DNA from 3 places in the Moritella viscosa genome. Region 1 is predicted to be linked to each of the others. Evidence: predicted binding sites of a transcription regulator. Region 1 holds the regulator's gene; each other region holds the start of a gene.

What was found. The regulator NrdR, encoded in region 1, represses ribonucleotide reductase genes. The targets are predictions, from matches to a motif close to AAACACNANATNTNGTGTTT.
Region 2: nrdD (anaerobic ribonucleoside-triphosphate reductase) is a predicted target of NrdR. The motif match lies at 2,036-2,055, and genes of this name have one in related genera.
Region 3: nrdA (class 1a ribonucleoside-diphosphate reductase subunit alpha) is a predicted target of NrdR. The motif match lies at 2,156-2,175, and genes of this name have one in related genera.

What each region holds. Positions count from the first base shown of each region.
Region 1 covers NZ_FPLG01000078.1:26,384-31,009, reverse strand. Annotated here, with positions in the region: gene BT797_RS10355 (hypothetical protein) at 1-109, shown strand, start outside; gene BT797_RS10350 (DUF4124 domain-containing protein) at 309-1,751, shown strand; gene nrdR (transcriptional regulator NrdR) at 1,925-2,374, shown strand; gene ribD (bifunctional diaminohydroxyphosphoribosylaminopyrimidine deaminase/5-amino-6-(5-phosphoribosylamino)uracil reductase RibD) at 2,400-3,674, shown strand; gene BT797_RS10335 (riboflavin synthase) at 3,674-4,339, shown strand; gene ribBA (bifunctional 3,4-dihydroxy-2-butanone-4-phosphate synthase/GTP cyclohydrolase II) at 4,388-4,626, shown strand, end outside.
Region 2 covers NZ_FPLG01000034.1:12,837-17,462, forward strand. Annotated here, with positions in the region: gene nrdD (anaerobic ribonucleoside-triphosphate reductase) at 1-1,979, opposite strand, end outside; tRNA gene BT797_RS04980 (tRNA-Ser) at 2,275-2,365, shown strand; gene BT797_RS04985 (TonB-dependent receptor domain-containing protein) at 3,057-4,626, shown strand, end outside.
Region 3 covers NZ_FPLG01000110.1:78,265-82,890, forward strand. Annotated here, with positions in the region: gene nrdA (class 1a ribonucleoside-diphosphate reductase subunit alpha) at 1-2,089, opposite strand, end outside; gene ubiG (bifunctional 2-polyprenyl-6-hydroxyphenol methylase/3-demethylubiquinol 3-O-methyltransferase UbiG) at 2,687-3,385, opposite strand; gene gyrA (DNA topoisomerase (ATP-hydrolyzing) subunit A) at 3,636-4,626, shown strand, end outside.

The DNA of each region.
Region 1 (4,626 bases):
TGATATGGCGCAGGAACATTGTGGTAAGTATGGTAAGAATGCAGAGCTAACTAATCGTTACTCTGACGCTAACCGCATATTCAATACACTTATATTTAATTGTAGTTAGCATATTTAATTTCTTAGTTGTGAAGCCGACGAGATTAAATTTAATGAGAGAGTTTTAAATCACACTGGTGGGTGTTAACATGTTTTTAACATTTTATCCTGTTTGCGGTTAGGTAGTTATAGATGGATGACATAAATAGCTAAATAAATATTGAGATAGAATTCTCAAGTTTGGCGATAAATAGAGTGAGGTATAAAGGATGATGCTGAATTCAATAAGTAATTACAAGCGGTTAATATTAGCGTTAGTATGCGGCTCAATGAGCTATTCTACCTTTGCTAAAGTATATAGCTGGCGCGATACTGATGGTGCAATGCATTATAGTCAGTTTCCACGTCAGATTGTGGAAAAAAATGCGGCGCAGAGTCGTGCTAGTCGTAAGCCTGTCGTAATGAATGATATCGTAAACGATTTATCTGCAACCCCAAATAGTAACTTATTGGATGGGCTTGATGATATTATTGCTCATGCGAACGTGGAACGCCAAGTTGAAAAAGTACTGACGCGTAGTGATCCTCAGTTGGTTTTAATTGAACAACAACTCTTACGTAAGCAGGCGCAGCAACGTGCACTGGTTATTGCAAAACAAACAGCACTTGAAAAAGAGAAAGCCCTTGTTGCGGCAAATAATATCATTGAAGTAAATCATATAAAACCGAAGAAAAAATTACCTAGAAATAGTTTCATGGCAGGGATCCATAAGCGCGCTTATGGTAATGCAGTGACAAAAGCGGATGATATACAGATTATTACACAGACACCGCTTGCATCCACAACGGCAAAAGGTTCAACCGTTATTGAGAATGTTGCCGTAAAGCAACAACATAATAAATTCTTAGCTGAAATCCAGAATAAATTAAAACGTCAGTATGCACCGCAAGCAGTTCAAGTTTCTCCAAACATTGCACCTATAGTCGTTGTTAATGCTAAACCTTTGATTAAGCCTGTCGAGTTAATGCCTGCATCAACATATATCTTAGAGCCAGTTGACGCTACCATGGTGTCTTCAGCTATGGTAACTGTTGATGTGCCATTAGTTGAGCAAGTGGATGTATTAACTCCTGTTGTTGAATCTAGTTCGATAGTGAAGGTTAAGCGCAAGAAAAAATCAACAATGAATAACACATTTTTAGCGGGCATTAACAAAAAATTAAATCGTAAAGATAAAGCGCTGACAAGTGAGAAACCTGTGTTCGTCGTGAGTAAAAGTGAATCAAGTCGTAATAACAAGCTACAGGTCACACCTGAACAAGTTCAGAATCAATTCTTAGCTGAGATTAATAAAAAGTTATTCCGGGCGAAACTCGGTTCTGATATTACGCCAGCAGCAGAATTAGTTAAGTCTGAGTCGATTACTCGTACGAAGGCACAGGGTATTACAGCAGAGAAAAATAAAGAATTAATGCAGAGCGCAGATCAAATTAAGGCGATAGAAAGTGAGATTAGCAGCCGTAATCATAAATCGAATGATGTAACAGAACCTTCTGCAAAGCAGGTTAACTCAGCGTTAATGTTAAGTCGACTAAGCTATAATCACAACGCGCACTTGCCCTTATCTGGTGCTGGAACGAATCAACTTGATAGGCAAGGCATCGAGGCATCAAGTCAGTTTGTTAATGAAGTAAACCGTAGCGAAGAATAAACTATTCCAACATATCAGTCGGTTTTTTATCTTATAAAACGAGGTTAGAAACCGACTGATTATTCAGCAATGCGTTAACTTATTTATTAATTCCACGAAATAATCTTCACTTTTCTGTACCCGCCTGCTGTTTAACGATAGACTCAGAATAATATTATTCAATAGGATTGTTTATGTTCTGTCCATTTTGTTCTGCGACTGAAACTAAAGTTATCGACTCTCGTCTTGTGGCTGAAGGCCATCAGGTACGTCGCCGCCGTGAGTGCGCGAAATGTCATGAACGTTTTACTACCTTTGAAACTGCAGAACTCGTGATGCCGCGCATTATTAAAACCGATGATACACGCGAACCTTTTAACGAAGACAAACTCGTTAATGGTATTTATCGTGCGTTAGAAAAACGTCCGGTTGCCGCAGAGCAGATTGAACTTGGTATTAATCAAATAAAATCGAGCTTAAGAGCCACTGGCGAGCGTGAAATCACATCAAGCTTTCTAGGTGAACTTGTGATGGATGTATTGAAAAAGCTCGATAAAGTCGCTTATGTACGGTTCGCTTCTGTTTATCGTTCTTTTGAAGATGTAAAAGAGTTTAATGAAGAAATCGCTAAACTCGACAAATAATCCGCTATCTGAGTCCTCATTGATTATGCCAAACAAATCACGTGCCGAGCTAGATCTGCTATTGGAAAAAATTATTTCAATTAGTCAGTTCAATGATACTGACTATTCTCATATGCAACGTGCGATCGCACTTGCACAAAAAGGCCGTTTTACTACTGCGCCGAACCCAAATGTTGGCTGTGTGCTTGTTAAAGCAGGTAAAGTCATCGGAGAAGGTTTTCATTTACGTGCAGGTGAGGCTCATGCTGAAGTCCATGCTTTAAATGCCGCTGGTGATAATGCTCAAGGTGCCACTTGTTATGTGACTCTCGAGCCATGCAGTCATTATGGCCGTACACCCCCTTGCGCAGCAGCCTTAGTTAATGCAAACGTAAATGAAGTCGTTATTGCCATGGTTGATCCAAACCCTAAAGTGGCAGGTAATGGCATTGCGATACTAATCGCCGCGGGAATTAAAGTGCGTATCGGTTTATTATCAACGCAAGCGCATGCGTTGAATCCTGGCTTTATTTTACGGATGCAGGAACAACGTCCGTTTGTACGCTTAAAAATGGCGGCAAGCTTAGACGGGCGTACAGCATTGAAAAACGGTGAGAGCAAATGGATCACCGGTCCAGCAGCACGGTCTGATGTGCAAGTATATCGTGCTCAAGCCAGTGCCATTTTATCGACTGCCAGTACGGTCATTATGGATGATGCTTCACTTAATGTGCGTTATAGCGAATTAGGTGCAAGTCAAGCCGACTATCCACGAATTAAAGTAGACAAGTCTTTGCCTTACGATGAGTCATTAGAACCACTGTTACGTCAGCCAATACGAGTAGTACTGGATAATCATCGGCGACTAGATACACACCTTGCTAAAGTGAATAGTGAATTGAAGCTATTCTCACTGGCTGGTCAGATACTATTAGTTAATGGCGTTAAAGATATAGCGAATGGAACGACTGACAATCTTGTTATCGAGCAGTTATTATTGAATGAATCGGTATCGCGAATTGAAATTGAGCAAGATCGTCACCATAACATAGATCTAAAACAGTTAATGACCGTATTAGCCCAGCAGGATATTAATGACCTGTGGGTGGAAGCTGGCGCGACGTTGGCTGGCGCATTACTTGAAAATAAGCTGGTAGATGAGATAATTATTTATTTGGCACCTAAGCTCATGGGTGATAGTGCCAGAGGACTCGCAGTATTAAGCGAGCTAACTGAAATGGCGCAAGTGCCTACATTTAGCTTTACCGATATCACGCAGGTCGGTGACGATCTTCGAATTACAGCAAAACCGGAATACTAATGTTTACAGGAATTATTGAAACCGTGGGTACGCTCACTGGTTTAACCCCAAAAGGGGCTGATGTGAGCATCACTGTTGATAGTGGTGATCTTGATTTAAGTGACGTAAAACTGGGTGATAGTATCGCGACTAATGGTGTATGCCTTACTGTTGTTGAATTACTTGGCAATGGTTACCGCGCGGACGTGTCATTAGAAACGATTAAGCGCTCTGGATTTGCGCATTACCGTATTGGTGATAAGGTAAACTTAGAAAAAGCGCTAACCTTAAGTACGCGTCTCGGTGGTCACTTAGTTAGTGGACATGTGGATGGCGTTGCCGAGATTGTTAAGATCAGTAAACTTGGTCGTGCGACTGAGTATTGGTTACAAGCACCGAACGAATTAGCGCGTTATATTGCGGAAAAAGGCTCAATTACTATTGATGGTATCAGTTTAACTATTAATGAAATTGACGGTGCTAAATTCAAATTGACGATCGTACCGCATACTGCATTAGAAACAACGATAGAAAGTTATGTAGTCGGTCGTAAAGTTAACTTGGAAGTAGATGTGATTGCCCGTTATTTAGAACGGATTATGCTAGGTGATAAAGCCGCTGAATCAAGCCGCCCTGAACAAGGTATCACTATGGATTTTCTTGCGAGTAATGGGTTTTTAAAGTAAAACATCTATTCACGATCAGTTTTTAATTGTTATAAAAGGGCTATGAGCATGGCACTAAGTCGTATTGAAGATATTATTGAAGACATCCGCCAAGGTAAAATGGTTATCTTGATGGATGATGAAGATCGCGAAAATGAAGGTGATCTGATCATGGCGGCTGATAAAGTAACGCCAGAAGCGATTAACTTTATGGCGACATACGGTCGTGGTTTAATTTGTCTAACGTTAACCAAAGCACGTGTAGAAAAACTGCAACTGCCTTTGATGGTTCAAGACAATACGGCGCA
Region 2 (4,626 bases), on a different contig from region 1:
CATTCAAACTCACCGGTATAACCACAGGCGTAACATTCATCAATCGGTGTATTAGTGCCGTAATAAGGAACGCGTGAATAGCTGTAATCCCATACATTTTCTAGCGCTTCGATGTTGTGTTGCATATTGGGATATTCGCCGTAACAGATAAAACCACCACTACTAATCGCAGGGTAGGGCATTTCAAAATCTATTTTGTCGTATGGATTAACTTGTTTCTCAACATCTAAATGGAAACTGTTGGTGTAATAGCCTTTATCTGTCACATCCGTGATATCACCAAAGGTTATTTTATCTAATTTAGCAAAACGACTACACAGATTTTCACTCGGTGTTGCATACAAACTAAATGCGTAACCAGTTTCAGTAGTCCACAGTTCTGTAATAGCTTTCATATGAGTAAGCATGGCAGTGGCTTTTTGTTGCAATCTATTACTATCAAAAGGGTGTGTTTGATTACCAAATAGTGCATTGATTGCTTCGTGTAAACCTATGTAGCCTAAAGAAATAGATGCGCGACCATGTTTGAATATTTCTAATACGTCATCATCTTCTTGGAGGCGAACACCGCAGGCTCCTTCCATGTACAAGATTGGCGCAACACGTGCTTTGACACCTTTAAGGCGAGATATGCGAGTTTCTAGTGCGCGTTTACACAGGCTTAAGCGTTCATCGAGTAATTGATAGAAGCGCGATTCATCACCTTGTGCTTGAATGGCGATACGCGGTAAATTAAGGCTGACAACCCCTAAGTTATTACGGCCTTCATGCACTAATTCACCTTGTTCTTCATAATTGCTTAAGAAGCTACGGCAACCCATGGGGGTTTTAAATGACCCCGTAACTTTTACTACTTGGTCGTAATTTAAAATATCTGGATACATACGTTTACTTGCGCACTCTAGTGCAAGCTGCTTAATATCGTAGTTTGCATCTGCGGATTTATGGTTTAAACCATCTTTGATTGCAAAGACCAGTTTTGGAAAAACAGCCGTTTTATGATTTTTACCTAAACCCGCAATACGGTTTTTAAGAATTGATTGCTGAATTAGCCGTGCTTCCCAAGTCGACCCTAAACCAAAACCAAAGGTAACAAAGGGCGTTTGCCCATTAGCAGTGTGTAAGGTATTAACTTCATATTCTAACGATTGGAACGCATCGAAACATTCTTTTTCTGTGCGTGAACGTGCAAACTTCTCTTTATTCGGGATATCCCATTCTTCTGCTAATAGGGTGTTTTTATTAAAACTTGCGGTGACATATGGCGCTAAGACCTCATCAATACGGTTGATTGTGGTCCCACCATAAATGTGGCTAGCCACTTGTGCAATAATCTGTGCAGTGACTGCCGTTGCCGTAGTAATGGATTTAGGTGTTTCAATCTCAGCGTTACCCATTTTGAACCCTTGGGTTAACATGCCGTCAAGGTCGATCAGCATACAGTTAAACATCGGGAAGAAAGGTGCATAGTCAAGATCATGATAATGAATGTCGCCAGATTCATGCGCATGAACAATATCACGTGGCAAGATATGTTGCTTGGCATAATGTTTCGCGACAATTCCCGCCAGCAAATCTCGTTGCGTAGGGATCACTTTACTGTCTTTATTGGCATTTTCATTAAGCAATGATTCGTTGCTTTGTTCAATAAGCCCTTTGATCTCGTTGGTTAGAATACTTTGCGTTTCGCGGGCTATATCGCGCTGATGACGATACTCGATATAAGCGCGGGCAATGAGTTTGTTGCTTTCTTGCATCAACACATCTTCAACGGTGTTTTGAATCGTATGGATTTCGATTGCATGTTCACTGGATACATCTTGCTGGATCAGTATTTGATGAACCTTATTCGCCATTTCTGCCGCATAATGACGACTCTCTTGTTGCACTGATTTAGCCGCTGCGAAAATGGCGTTTTGTATGCATTGAATGTTAAAAGGCACACGACAACCATCTCGTTTAATGACAAATAGATCCACAAAATACTCCTTAGATATTATACACCCACACTATATGTGGGTTAATTTCAAACATTAGACACAATATGTAGTGTATTAGGCTTTAAGTTTACTTTTTTTGTATTGATTTAGATCAAAAACAATTAAGGCTTCACTTGGATTTATCAAGACTGTATTGTCGATCAATAAACAAACTGGTTTTACTTGTAAGTTGCTTTTTAAGCGATGTTTAAACGTAAAGTGAGCAGTGGTATCGTGATGAGATAAAAAGCTTTACAAGTCTGGGAGCTTATTCTAATATCTGCTCCATTGCTGCGGAGGGGTGGCAGAGTGGCCGAATGCACTGGTCTTGAAAACCAGCAGGGGTTAATAGCTCCTCGAGAGTTCAAATCTCTCCTCCTCCGCCATCCATTCAAGAGAGTGCTAATTTTAGTAGTCTTTCTTATCTACAGTATTAAAATCAATCTCCATATCATTATTCGAATACTCGTAATAAACAATTATTAGTTGTTTAGTCCTACCATTATTTCTAATTGGAAAAATCCTATATTCATTTTCAATTCGAAAGTCTTGGCTTTGTAATTCCTTCTTAAATATTCTCTGTTTTACAGTTAAATACCGTTCCTCACGGAAATAGTGCTATTTATATTTCACTTCTAAAAAACAGATTTTCTAACCCTTATTCTGTGATAAATAAATCTTACAGAGGGCATTGGTAGTCAGGCTAACTTGATTAAGCAATGAGTTGCTTAAAGCAAGAGGAGAAATGAAAACTATTTTTGAGAAAGAGGGTTAGTGTGCCCTTATGGAGTCATTGACCAGTAAAGTAACTACAACTAACAAATCACATCAATTTAAGTCGTTAATATTAATATTCCATCCTACATTGACACTTATCACTATAAATGATTTAATTACTAGCATTAACTGAATAATAATGATTTGCGTTCGCGCTTGTGTTCGCCTCGGTCTCACGCCTTTATAAGTTAGGTAATTAATGTTCATTGACAAAAAAAACCAACGTTAATAGTTTTTATTAGTACTGCGTTATACAGTAGCTCTTTATTTGCTCAAAATTTACCAAATTCAGAATCATCTATGAATAATAATGTTGTCATTGGTACAACTGTCGTTAGAGGCTCTAATGCAATAGATGGTGAAGAAGACTCAAGAAAAGAAATTATAGATCGAGCTGAATTAGATTCTAGTTCACATCAACATGCCGCCGAAATGTTACAAGATGCACCAAGTGTTTACACACCTATTAGTTATTCCGATCCAACTGTTAGCGTCAATATGCGGGGGGTACAAGATTTTGGACGGGTAAATACTAATATTGATGGGATGCGTCAAAACTTTCAGAGGAGTGGTTATCAAGACAGAAATGGCTCTTTAATTGTTGATCCCGAATTACTCAGTTCGATCCATATAAAAAAAGGGGTTTCATCAGGTTCTGGGGGACTTGGAACAATTGGTGGACAAGTTAATTTTAGAACTGTTGATTTTGACGACGTTATTAAAAAAAATAATAATGGAGGAATGATTGTTCGTGGTGAAACGGGTGTTGGTAAATGGGCAAATGGTAATAAGTATAAATCAAGTTTTACTGCAGGCTATAAGTTAACTGATAATGTTTCAGTTATGGCTGCTGTCAGTGATACCAAAACTGGCGATTATCGAATGGGTAGTGAAGGTGAGAGTATTATAAGGCCTGGACGAGTTCAATCTGGTCATAGAATCTTAGAAAAATTTGCTGTGCCGGACCATCTACTTAATACATACAAAACAGGCTACTCAATGTCATCGTATTTAGGAAAAATACGCTGGAATTTTAGTGAAAACCAAAGTCTAAAACTAAGTTATATGAAAACTAAATCAGAATTTAATGTTGTTGATTATGATGATAGTCGAAGTGATGAAACATTACATCATTGGCGTTTTAAAGCAAATGATAAAATACAAAATGAAAATATTAATCTTGGTTATACCTTTCAGTCAGATAACCCATTATTGAATTTAAGCGCGAAAGTATATCGAGCAAATACACAATTACATGAATACTTTCCAGAATCATCAAATATTCCAAAGTCAAGCCAAGATCTTTGCATAACAAATCCTGGTAAATATTACTTTATGACGGGTAAACGTTGTTCGGCTCAGACTTCAATTTATGAAACGAACACTTATGGAATTACCTTAAACAATCAATCTTTTATAAATTTCAGAGATACTATTCTTAGTGCTGACTATGGGGTTGAATGGGTAAGTGATAGAACAATACCACGGGAGATAAATGGGCCAAATGGAGCTGCATCAGGGATCGCTTCCACACCTAAAGGCTCGCGAGAATTGGCGAGCACCTACTTAGATACTCGTCTGGATTATCTTGAATGGTTATCTTTATTCGCAGGTGTTCGTTTTGATAGTTATAAATTAAAAGGTGATGCTAGTGTTAAGACTAAGTTCTCAAATATGGATACAGGGATAGATGAAACATACTCGGTGACTAATACTGGTTATGCTACGTCTCCAACTATAGGTATATCAATTCGTCCCTTTGATTTTATGGAAATATCATCAAATTATGGAAAAGGCTGGCGACCACCAAGTTTAACAGAAACACTTCTATCTGGTGGAACACCTGCGTCAGGCCTCTCTGCAACAGTAT
Region 3 (4,626 bases), on a different contig from region 1:
TGTTAGATGAAATCGCTTGGTCTACGAATTTCTGCATTAAACCAACAAGTTGTAAATAACCCGTATTACTTGGAATGTTCCAAAGTAACTCGTAGTTATCACGTAGATTTTCGTAATCTGGTACAACTTGTTTCAAGATCCCGTCTTTACTTGCTTTAATGCTGATTAAACCACGTGGTGGCTCAATGCCGTTTGTCGCATTTGAAATCTGGCTTGATGTTTCTGATGGCATCAATGCTGTTAGGGTTGAGTTACGTAAGCCGTGTTCTTTAATTTCGCTACGTAATGTTTCCCAATCTAAGTGTAATTCTTCATCACAAATCTCATCTAACGATGATTTATAGGTATCAATTGGTAAGATACCTTGAGCGTATGTTGTTTCATTAAATGCTAAACACGGACCTTGTTCTTTCGATAGATTCATTGACGCTTTTAAAAGATAGAATTGAATTGCTTCAAATGTCTTATGCGTTAGGTTGTTTGCACTACCGTCTGAGTATTTAACACCGTTTTTCGCGAGATAGTATGCGTAGTTAATCACGCCTATGCCTAATGAACGACGCGCCATTGTTGATTTTTCAGCCGCTGGCATTGGGTAGTCTTGATAATCAAGTAAGCTATCTAATGCACGAACTGCCAGATCTGCAAGGTTTTCTAATTCATCAAGGTTTTTAATTGCACCAAGGTTGAACGCTGACAATGTACATAGCGCAATTTCACCATTTTCATCGCCAGGATGTTGCATTGGTTTCGTTGGTAACGCAATTTCTAGACATAAATTACTTTGTCTTATCGGTGCAACCGCTGGGTTAAATGGGCTGTGAGTATTACAGTGATCCACATTCTGAATGTAGATACGACCGGTACTTGCACGTTCTTGCATAAGTAAAGCAAATAGTTCGCTGGCTTTAATCGTTTGCTTACGAATTGATGAGTCTTGTTCATAAAGATTGTATAGACGCTCGAATTCATCTTGATCTTGGAAGAATGCATCATACAAACCATCAACATCAGATGGGCTGAATAAAGTAATATCTTTATTATCAATTAAACGTTGGTACATTAAACGGTTAATCTGCACGCCGTAGTCAAGGTGACGTACACGGTTTTCTTCAACACCACGGTTATTTTTAAGTACAAGAAGTGACTCTACTTCTAAGTGCCATAATGGGTAGAATAATGTTGCTGCACCACCACGAACGCCACCTTGAGAGCAAGATTTAACAGCTGTCTGGAAGTGTTTGTAGAATGGGATACAACCTGTGTGGAATGCTTCACCACCACGGATTGAACTACCTAGTGCACGAATACGACCTGCGTTGATACCGATACCAGCACGTTGCGATACATATTTAACAATAGAGTTAGATACTGCATTGATAGAATCTAGGCTATCGTCACACTCAATCAGTACACACGAGCTGAATTGACGAGTTGGGGTACGAACACCTGCCATGATTGGTGTTGGCAGTGAAATCTTGAAGGTTGACGTTGCCTCATAGAAACGACGAATGTAGTCCATACGAACCGATTTATTGTATGTCGCAAATAAGCTCGCAGCCACTAAGATATACAGAAATTGTGGGCTTTCGAAGATTTCACCAGAAATACGGTTTTGTAGTAGGTATTTACCTTCTAGCTGTTTAATTGCACCGTAAGAGAAGTTCATGTCACGCCAGTGATCAACGAACTCATTCATTTCTGCGAATTCTTCAACCGTGTAATCAGCAAGTAGGTGTGCATCATAGCGAAGCGCATCAACATTTAATTTTACGTGATCATAAAGCGCAGGTGGTTCAAATTTACCATATGCTTTTTTACGTAGGTGGAAGACAGCTAAACGCGCAGACAGATATTGATAATCTGGTGCTTCTTCACTAATTAAATCCGCTGCAGCTTTGATCATGGTTTCATGTATATCTTCAGTACGAATGCCATCATAAAACTGGATGTGAGATTTTAACTCTACCAGTGACACCGATACATTATTCAACCCTTTGGCTGCCCATTTGATCACGCGGTGGATCTTTTCAAGATCGATCGTTTCTTGTTTACCGCTGCGTTTTGTAACTAGTAAATTCTTATTCATTTAGCTGACTGACCTTAAAACAATGTAAGAATATTTCCACCAACACTAGTATTGATATTCTTGTTAATACACAAGATGTAGTGTTGTCCTGTATTTATGCATACAAGATAGTGTGATAATCACGTTTTGGCAAGTGGCACTAAACTGAACAACATGTGGATAATTTAGTGAGTTAGTGGCGACTTTCATTCTGGCCTCAGTGATCAATTACGGTTAGCAAAAATCAACAGTTAAAGTGAAAAAAAAAAGAAAAAAAAGTGTTGCCAAGGTTGTGAGGAGATCCTCAAAAATTTTGATTATATTTACAGCTAATTCGTTTATAAAACTACCACGCAAGTATTAATTTATTATTTTTTTTGTGGTTGTTATTACAAACAATATTGTCATTTTATACGCAACAAGTTTCATATTACCCATAAAGTGGATAACTTTGCTTGCGCGTGTTGGTTAGAGCGAGCCGAGTTATTTGAGTTAAATGACAGTAAATAGCTATATAGAGGGAGCGAACTTGAAGCTGGAAAGGGAAGTGGATCTATTTACCTAACAGCGAAGGCGGAGGTGCTGTTAGGTAAAAAGAGAATTATATTAATCGTTATATTAATCGATAAGCTGCGTGTGTAGCATATAGTTAACGTCAACATTCTCGCCTAGCTTGAACTGGTCTACTAATGGAATGTAATGCAGGCCTGTCATGTGGTGACAAAATAGACCTGATTGATCAACCCAATGTAATAGTTCTGATGGACGAATAAACTTCTTGTGGTCATGGGTACCGTTAGGCATCATTTTTAAGATTTTCTCTGCGCCAACAATCATAAATAAGTATGATTTTAAATTACGATTGATTGTCGAGAAGAATATGTGGCCGCCTGGTTTTACAAGACGCATGCAAGCGTTAATCACGGAACCTGGATCCGGAACATGCTCTAGCATTTCCATACAAGTGATCACATCAAAGCTGTTTGGTTGCTCTTCTGCTAACTCTTCAATTAATACTTGACGGTATTCGACTTCAGTACCAGATTCAAGCGCATGCAATTTTGCCACATTGAGGGGTTCTTTCCCCATATCAACACCTAGTGCTTTTGCACCACGGCGAGCCATGCTTTCAGTTAAGATACCGCCACCACAGCCAACATCAAGAACTCTCTTGCCAAATAAGCCGCCACAGCGCTCATCAATATAATCTAAGCGTAATGGATTGATTTGATGTAATGGCTTGAAGTCACCAGCTGGATCCCACCAACGACTGGCCATGGCTTCAAATTTAGCGATTTCCTGTTTATCTACATTCATACAAAGTCTTCTTGATACGTTAATAAGGTGAAAAGTAATAAGGTGAAAAATAAAAAATATGGACACAGTATATAACGAGAAAACGATTTCAGAAGTATTATTTATAGGTGAGTGAATAAATAGTTAATAAAATTGTATTCAAGTAAGTTAATTTTCTTATATATTGTATTTGCTGGTAAATATTATGCTAGAATGATTTCTCTAAAAAATATAATAGAAAGCACTTTAAAACTTAGGGGTAAAGGCTTATATGAGTAATTTAGCCACAGAAATCACACCTATCAATATTGAAGAAGAATTAAAAAATTCCTATTTAGATTACGCTATGAGCGTTATTGTTGGTCGTGCTCTTCCTGATGTTCGCGATGGTTTAAAGCCAGTTCATCGCCGCGTTTTATTCGCGATGAACGAATTGAAGAATGATTGGAACAAACCATATAAAAAATCAGCACGTGTTGTTGGTGACGTAATCGGTAAATATCACCCACATGGTGATACAGCTGTTTATGACACTATTGTACGTATGGCGCAGCCTTTCTCTTTGCGCTACATGCTTGTTGATGGTCAAGGTAACTTCGGTTCTGTTGACGGCGATTCTGCTGCCGCAATGCGTTATACCGAAATCAGAATGTCAAAAATCGCGCATGAATTACTTGCTGATTTAGACAAGGAAACGGTAGATTTCGTACCTAACTATGATGGTACTGAATTTATTCCGGAAGTTATGCCTACACGAATCCCTAACCTATTGGTTAATGGTTCGTCAGGTATTGCTGTGGGAATGGCAACGAATATCCCACCTCATAATTTAAATGAGGTTATCAATGGTTGTTTAGCATTAATTAAAAATCCAGACCTAAGTCTTGAAGAATTAATGGAATACATTCCAGGCCCTGATTTCCCAACGCACGGTATCATTAATGGTAAAGCGGGCATCGAGCAAGCTTATCGTACTGGTCGTGGTAAGGTTCATATCCGAGCTCGCGCCGATATTGAAACTAATGAACGTGGACGCGAAACAATTGTTGTTCACGAGCTACCGTATCAAGTAAACAAAGCGCGTTTAATTGAACGTATTGCTGAGTTTGTAAAAGATAAGAAAATTGAAGGCATCAGTGCCCTACGTGACGAATCTGATAAAGATGGTATGCGTATGGTCGTTGAAGTTAAGCGTGACGCTGTAGGTGAAGTTGTATTAAACAACCTTTACGCTCAAACGCAAATGCAAGTTGTATTCGGTA